3 regions of the Bradyrhizobium sp. CB2312 genome follow, and region 1 is predicted to be linked to each of the others. Evidence: predicted binding sites of a transcription regulator. Region 1 holds the regulator's gene; each other region holds the start of a gene.

Region 1 (2,264 bases):
CGCTCGACCCGATCTCGACCGCCAAGGTCGAGGAGCTGATCCAGGAGCTCTCCGAGAACTACACGATCGCGATCGTCACCCACAACATGCAGCAGGCGGCCCGCGTCTCCGACAAGACCGCCTTCATGTATCTCGGGGAGCTGATCGAGTTCGACGACACCAGCAAGATCTTCACGTCGCCGAGCGATCGGCGCACGCAGGATTACATCACCGGCCGGTTCGGCTGAGGAGACGGGATATGGGTTCTGAACATACCGCAAAGGCCTTCGACACCGACCTCCAGGAGCTCACCCGCCTGGTCGCCGAGATGGGCGGCATTGCCGAGCGCATGATCGTCGATTCCGTCGACGCGCTGATCCGCCGTGACGTCGCTCTCGGCCAGCGCGTCGTCACCACCGACGCCGACATCGACGCACTCCAGAAGAAGATCGAGGAGCGTGCCGTTCTCACCATCGCCCGGCGCCAGCCGATGGCGGTGGACCTGCGCGAGATCGTCGGCGCCATGCGCGTCGCGACCGATCTCGAGCGCATCGGCGACCTCGCCAAGAACATGGGCAAGCGCGTCGCGGCGCTGGAGACCGACTTCCATCCGCTGAAGCTGTTCCGCGGCCTCGAGCACATGACCGACCTCGTGCAGCAGCAGGTCAAGTCGGTGCTGGACGCCTACGCCGCGCACGACCTGCCGGCGGCGATGGCGGTGTGGAAGGGCGACGAGGAAGTCGACGCCATCTGCACCTCGCTGTTCCGCGAGCTCCTCACCTACATGATGGAGGATCCGCGCAACATCTCGTTCTGCATCCATCTGATGTTCTGCGCCAAGAACATCGAGCGCATCGGTGACCATGCCACCAACATCGCCGAGACCGTGTTCTACATGATCGAGGGCCAGGCGATCACCGACAAGCGGCCGAAGGGTGACATGACGACCTTTGCCACGACGGTCCCGAATAGCTGAAGAGTCAAGGAGCGACGACACCATGGGCGCACGCATTATGGTGGTTGAAGACGAGGAAGCTCTCACCGAGCTGCTTCGCTACAACCTCGAAGGCGACGGCTATGACGTCGAGACGGTGATGCGCGGCGACGACGCCGACACCCGTCTCAAGGAGCACATCCCCGACCTGATCGTGCTCGACTGGATGCTGCCGGGCCTCTCCGGCATCGAGCTGTGCCGGCGGCTGCGCACCCGCCCGGAGACCAAGCAGCTCCCAATCATCATGCTCACCGCGCGCGGCGAGGAGAGCGAGCGGGTGCGGGGTCTTGCGACCGGCGCCGACGATTACATCGTCAAGCCGTTCTCGGTGCCGGAGCTGCTGGCGCGCGTGAAGGGCCTCCTGCGTCGCGCAAGCCCGGAGCGGCTCGCCACCGTGCTCGCCTATGGCGACATCGAGCTCGACCGCGACAAGCGCCGCGTCGCGCGCTCGGGCCGGCCGATCGATCTCGGCCCGACCGAATATCGCCTGCTGGAGTTCTTCCTCGAGCATCCCGGCCGCGTGTTCTCGCGCGAGCAGCTGCTGGACAGCGTCTGGGGCCGCGACATCTACATCGACGAACGCACCGTCGACGTGCATATCGGCCGTCTGCGCAAGCTGCTCAATCTTGGCCGCGAGCAGGACCCGATCCGCACCGTCCGCGGTGCCGGCTACGCGCTCGACGACCGCTTCGCGAAGGCGGAGCAGACGTAAGTACGATTGCAAGCGTGCAAAATAAAAGCGCGCCAAGTGGCGCGCTTTTTATATGTCTCGGGTCGTCCCGGCCGCGTGCCGGGACGATGTCGTTTGAAGCAGTGTTCAGCGCGTGCCGGGCTTTGCCGGCGCACGGCGGCGATCCGCCGCCGGCTGGTAGGCGACGCGCGAGTGCTGCGCGCAATAGGGCAGGCCGGAGAGCGCCTTGCCGCCGCAGAAGAAGAAATCCGGGCTCGAGGGATCGCCGACCGGCCAGTGGCAGGTCGCCTCGTTCAGCTCCAGCAGCGACAGCCGCTGGCTCATCGGCACCACGTTGTCGTAGGTGACCGGCTCGGCCTCCACCTCGACCTCGAAGGCCTGCGCCAGTGCGGTATTGCCGCGCGAGATCGGACGGCTCACGCGCATCATGTGCTGCGCGGGGCGGGCCTTGCGCGGCCGGGGCGCTGCCGATGAGGGGCTCTTGGCGCGGCCGGACAGGCCGAGCCTGTGCACTTTGCCGATCACGGCATTGCGGGTCACATTGCCGAGCTCGGCCGCGATCTGGCTGGCCGAAAGTCCGGCCTCCCAGAGCTTTTTCAG
Region 2 (2,264 bases), 330 kb from region 1:
ATCGTGCCGGCATCGAGAATGCGATCGGCAAGACCGACAAGAGCGGTGGCGTGATGAGCGTGCCGGTGACGATGTCGCTCTCGGGCAAGCAGATCAACGTGTCGGTGGCCGCGAGCAAGGAGCCGGCGGTCTCGCATGGCGAGGTCTGGATCTGCTCGGTCGCCAAATCGGTGCCGATCTCGATCGGCCGCGGCGAAAATCGCGGACAGCAGATCACCTATCACAACGTGGTGCGCAATTTGCTCAAGGTCGGCGACTGGACCGGCCGCCCGGAAAGCTGGACCGTGCCGCTCGAGAACCTCGCGCGCGACGGCGTCGACGGCGCGGTGGTCTATGTCCAGGACGGCAGCCGCGACAAGCCCGGCCCGATGCTGGGCGCGGCGTACACGTCGCTGCACTGATTCTCTCTAGCGTCGCACTCTGCTCTCACTCCTCATGGTGAGGAGGCGCATTAGCGCCGTCTTGAACCATGCAGGCCCCTGCTGGAGCAGCTCGGCCTTTCATCCTTCGAGACGCGCGCAGGAGCGTGCTCCTCAGGAGGGGAGAGAATTTTCGCGCTGATGTTTGGTGAGAGAATCCGTCGTGTCAGAAACAATCCGCCCCAAACAAAAAAGGACCAACTTGCGTTGGCCCTCCTTGTCGCGCGTACAGACCCGATCCTGTTCGACCCCGGGGGGCTGGGGGCTGAGGAATCCGGAACCGAAAGGACCGGGCCAACGCACACGAATCTTTTCGCAGTGCAGGGCGGCGGGCGCTTGGCGGAAAAGCGGCGACAGTATGATTCCTGCTAACGATCCCGTGACGCTTTGCCGCGACAAAGTTCCACTTTTGCGTGTGGGCGGATTCGTACCCGATCAGACCGGTTGAGCCCAGAGCTCTGTCCCGGATCCCCGCAAGAGCCCTTGCGGCGCGGAGCGGTTGGCGCAATCATGTGATTGTCATGATCTGCGGTTCCGGGGACGGTTTCGCGGGCGCGGTCATGCTGTGTGCGATGAGGAGGCGCCCATGAGCCTGACGACGGAGGATGCCGATCCGAGCGAGCAGCGCGCGGCGGCGCGGCCCGTCGCGGCGAATGCGCAGCCGAACCGGGTGACGTTCAACCGGCTCGAGCTGCACCGTATTCTCAATCTCTACGGCCGCATGGTCGCCGACGGCGAGTGGCGCGACTATGCTATCGACTTCCTGAAGGACCGCGCGGTGTTCTCCGTCTATCGCCGCGCCTCGGAAGTGCCGATCTACCGCATCGAGAAGGACCCGCGCCTCGCGCGCAAGCAGGGCATGTACAGCGTGATCTCGGCAACCGGCCTGATCCTGCGCCGCGGCCACGAGCTCGAGCGCGTGCTGCTGGTGATCGACCGCAAGCTGGCGGTGGTCTAGCAGCACGACCGGTGCCGTAGGGTGGGCAAAGGCGCAAAGCGCCGTGCCCACGTTCTTTCTCTATCGCCGCGAATGGTGGGCACGCTATCGCTTTGCCCACCCTACGAGACCTACCTTGTCGGCACTGTCTTTGCGCCCTCGCCGAGGTCGCGCTGCATCATCACCGTGTCCAGCCAGCGGCCGAACTTCAGCCCGACATTGGGATGGGTGCCGATCATCTTGAAGCCGCCCCGGGTGTGCACACCGATCGAGCCGGCATTGGCGGAATCGCCGATCACCGCGATCATCTGGCGGAAGCCGCGCGCCTCGCATTCGGTGATCAGCCGCTCCAGCAGCAGCGAGCCGATGCCGCGGCGGTGGAAACTCGGATCGAGGTAGATCGAGTTCTCGACCGTGAAGCGATAGGCCGGCCGTGGCCGGTAGGCGCCGGCATAGGCATAGCCGGCGATGCGGCCGTCGAGCACGGCGACGAAATAGGGATAGCCGCCGTCGATCAGCGCGCGGTAACGGCGCGTCATCTCGGCTAGGTCGGGCGGATCCAGCTCAAACGTCGCGGTGCCCTCGCGGACGGCCTGCTGGTAGATGGCGGTGATGGCGGGAAGGTCGGCCTCAAGCGTGGGCCTTATTTCAGGTGCGGACATGGGGGCGAGATTAGAGCCTTCCCGCTGGTGCTGGAAGGGCCCGGCTGTCTCTACACCCGTCATTGCGAGCGCAGCGAAGCAATCCAGAGATGCGTCCGCGGAGGGACTCTGGATTGCTTCGTCGCAAGGGCTCCTCGCAATGACGAGGAGAGACCACCGCCCCCAAACAAAAACCCCGGCCTCTCGGCCGGGGTTCGTGTCCGTTCTCTCGGGTCTGGCGCTTAGTCGCGCTGGCCGAGGAGCTGC
Region 3 (2,264 bases), 3.7 Mb from region 1:
CCTGCCCGCTGATAAACCTCATCGGACGCGCCGATGCCGCTGCCGGCGCCGGTCTCGACCGTGACCTGATTCCCGGCCGCGACATATTCACGGACCGCGCCCGGGGTGAGCCCGACGCGATATTCCTGCACCTTGATCTCCTTGGGCACACCGACGCGCATCTTCAGCTCCCTTGTCAACGCATTGATTCCGTTGTTGATCGTAGCGACGGGGCCGGTTTGGTTTCGTGCAAATATCCGCTAGGTTTGCCACATGCGCGCCGGTTTCCGGCGCGGAAGCGCCCTTTCACGCCGGAAACAAAACCTTGGCCCTCGACCGGAAAGATCTCGCCATCCTCGCGGAACTCACCACCAATGCGCGGGCCAGCCACACCGAGCTCGCCAACAAGGTCGGGCTATCCAGCACCGCGCTGGCGCGGCGGCAGAAGGCGCTGGAGGACGACGGCTACATCCAGGCCTACCAGGCCGCGCTCGATCTCAACCAGTTCGGCCTCACCACCACCGTGCTGGTCCGCATCGCGCTGGAGAGCCAAAGCGACGAGGCGCTGAAGGCGTTCGAGGCCGAGGTGGTGAAATGCCCCTCCGTCGTGCGCTGCTTCCTGATGTCGGGCACCGACGACTACATCCTGATCGTGCTCGCCCGCGACATCCAGGATTTCGAGCGCATCCATCGCACCGAGTTGTCGCGCCTGCCGCGCGTCGCGCGGGTGCAATCGAGCTTTGCGCTCCGCGAAATCGTCAACCGCGCCGTGCCGACGGTGGTGTTCGGCGAGGCGAAGCGGTAGCTCTTTTCCCTTTCCCGTTCTTAGGGGCTGGCACGGCACAGTGAATTGGGGGTCGCGGAGAGTTTCCCCTCTACGCAATCCGCGCCGGCCCCCTCGCTGTCATAGAACTGTCATCGAATGTGCAGAGACCTGTCGGTCTCGCACATTCGGGACACGCCATGGACTATTTCAAGCGCTTCAACTTCCTGTTCGCCGCACCTGCGTTCGACGCCGACGACCTCGAGGGTCTCCGCTTCAACCAGATCATTGAGGAGATCCAGCGCTCCGGCTTCGAGGTGGTCCGGGCCCGCAAGCTGGAAGACGCCGAGATCGCGGTGCAGACCGATGCCGCGATCGGCTGCATGGTGGTGGACTGGGGCAAGAAGGGCCTGGAAGGCAGGACCTCGGCCCTGATCAACCTGATGCGGCGCCGCGGCCTCGACTTCCCGATCATCCTCTTGATCCGGCGCAAGCGCTTCGAGGACCTGCCGGTCGAGGTGCTCGACTTCATCGACGGCTATGTCTTTCTCTCCGAGGAGACGCCGACCTTCATCGCCAAGAACCTGATCAGCCGGCTCAAGCAATATGCCGAGACGCTGAAGACGCCGTTCTTCGGCGCCCTCGTCGACTATGCCGAGGAAGGCAACCAGCTCTGGACCTGCCCGGGTCACAACGGCGGCGTGTTCTACAACCGCAGCCCGATCGGCCGGGTCTTCGTCGAGCATCTAGGCGAATCCGTGTTCCGCGACGACCTCGACAATTCGGTGCTCGATCTCGGCGACCTCCTCACCCATGAGGGGCCGGCGCTGAAGGCGCAGAAGGAAGCCGCGCAGATCTTCGGCGCGGAAAAAACCTATTTCGTGCTCAACGGCACCTCGACCTCGAACAAGGTCGCGCTCGGCGCCCTCGTCACCGACGGCGACCTCGTGCTGTTCGACCGCAACAACCACAAGGCCGCCCATCACGGCGCGCTGATGATCAATGGCGGCATCCCGGTCTATGTCCCGACCGTCCGCAACGCCTGGGGCCTGATCGGCCCGATGCGGTGGGACCTGCTCGACGAGAAGGCCTTGCGCGAGGCGATCCGCAATCATCCACTGGTGACCGACAGGGACGCCTGGCGGAAGGAGCGGCCGTTCCGCGTCGCCGTGGTCGAGCAGTGCACCTATGATGGCTCGATCCATAGCGCCGAGATGATCCTGAAGCGCATCGGCCATCTCTGCGAATACATCCTGTTCGACGAGGCCTGGGCCGGCTTCATGAAATTCCACCCGCTCTATGCCGGCCGATTCGCCATGGGCCTCACCAACCTTCCGCCCGAGGCGCCCGGCATCATCGCGACGCAGTCGACCCACAAGCAGCTCGCGAGCTTCTCGCAGGCCTCGCAGATCCACATCAAGGACCGCCACATCCGCGGCCAGAAGCGGCGCGTCGAGCACCGTCGTTTCAACGAAAGCTTCATGCAGCACGCCTCGACCTCGCCGTTCTACCCGCTGTTCGC

What was found. The regulator PhoB, encoded in region 1, activates phosphate uptake and scavenging genes when phosphate is short. The targets are predictions, from matches to a motif close to TGTCATNNANCTGTCAT.
Region 2: a site for PhoB is predicted at 926-942, ahead of QA642_RS01880 (DUF2794 domain-containing protein). Genes of this name have one in related genera too.
Region 3: a site for PhoB is predicted at 882-898, ahead of QA642_RS33035 (Orn/Lys/Arg decarboxylase N-terminal domain-containing protein). Genes of this name have one in related genera too.

Annotation. Positions count from the first base shown of each region.
Region 1 is NZ_CP121668.1:711,707-713,970, forward strand. It holds gene pstB (phosphate ABC transporter ATP-binding protein PstB) at 1-227, shown strand, start outside; gene phoU (phosphate signaling complex protein PhoU) at 239-955, shown strand; gene phoB (phosphate regulon transcriptional regulator PhoB) at 978-1,685, shown strand; gene QA642_RS03370 (GcrA family cell cycle regulator) at 1,791-2,264, opposite strand, start outside.
Region 2 is NZ_CP121668.1:384,895-387,158, forward strand. It holds gene QA642_RS01875 (DUF1223 domain-containing protein) at 1-401, shown strand, start outside; gene QA642_RS01880 (DUF2794 domain-containing protein) at 1,006-1,377, shown strand; gene QA642_RS01885 (GNAT family N-acetyltransferase) at 1,488-2,018, opposite strand; gene QA642_RS01890 (Bax inhibitor-1/YccA family protein) at 2,240-2,264, opposite strand, start outside.
Region 3 is NZ_CP121668.1:6,762,766-6,765,029, forward strand. It holds gene ald (alanine dehydrogenase) at 1-161, opposite strand, end outside; gene QA642_RS33030 (Lrp/AsnC family transcriptional regulator) at 305-784, shown strand; gene QA642_RS33035 (Orn/Lys/Arg decarboxylase N-terminal domain-containing protein) at 943-2,264, shown strand, end outside.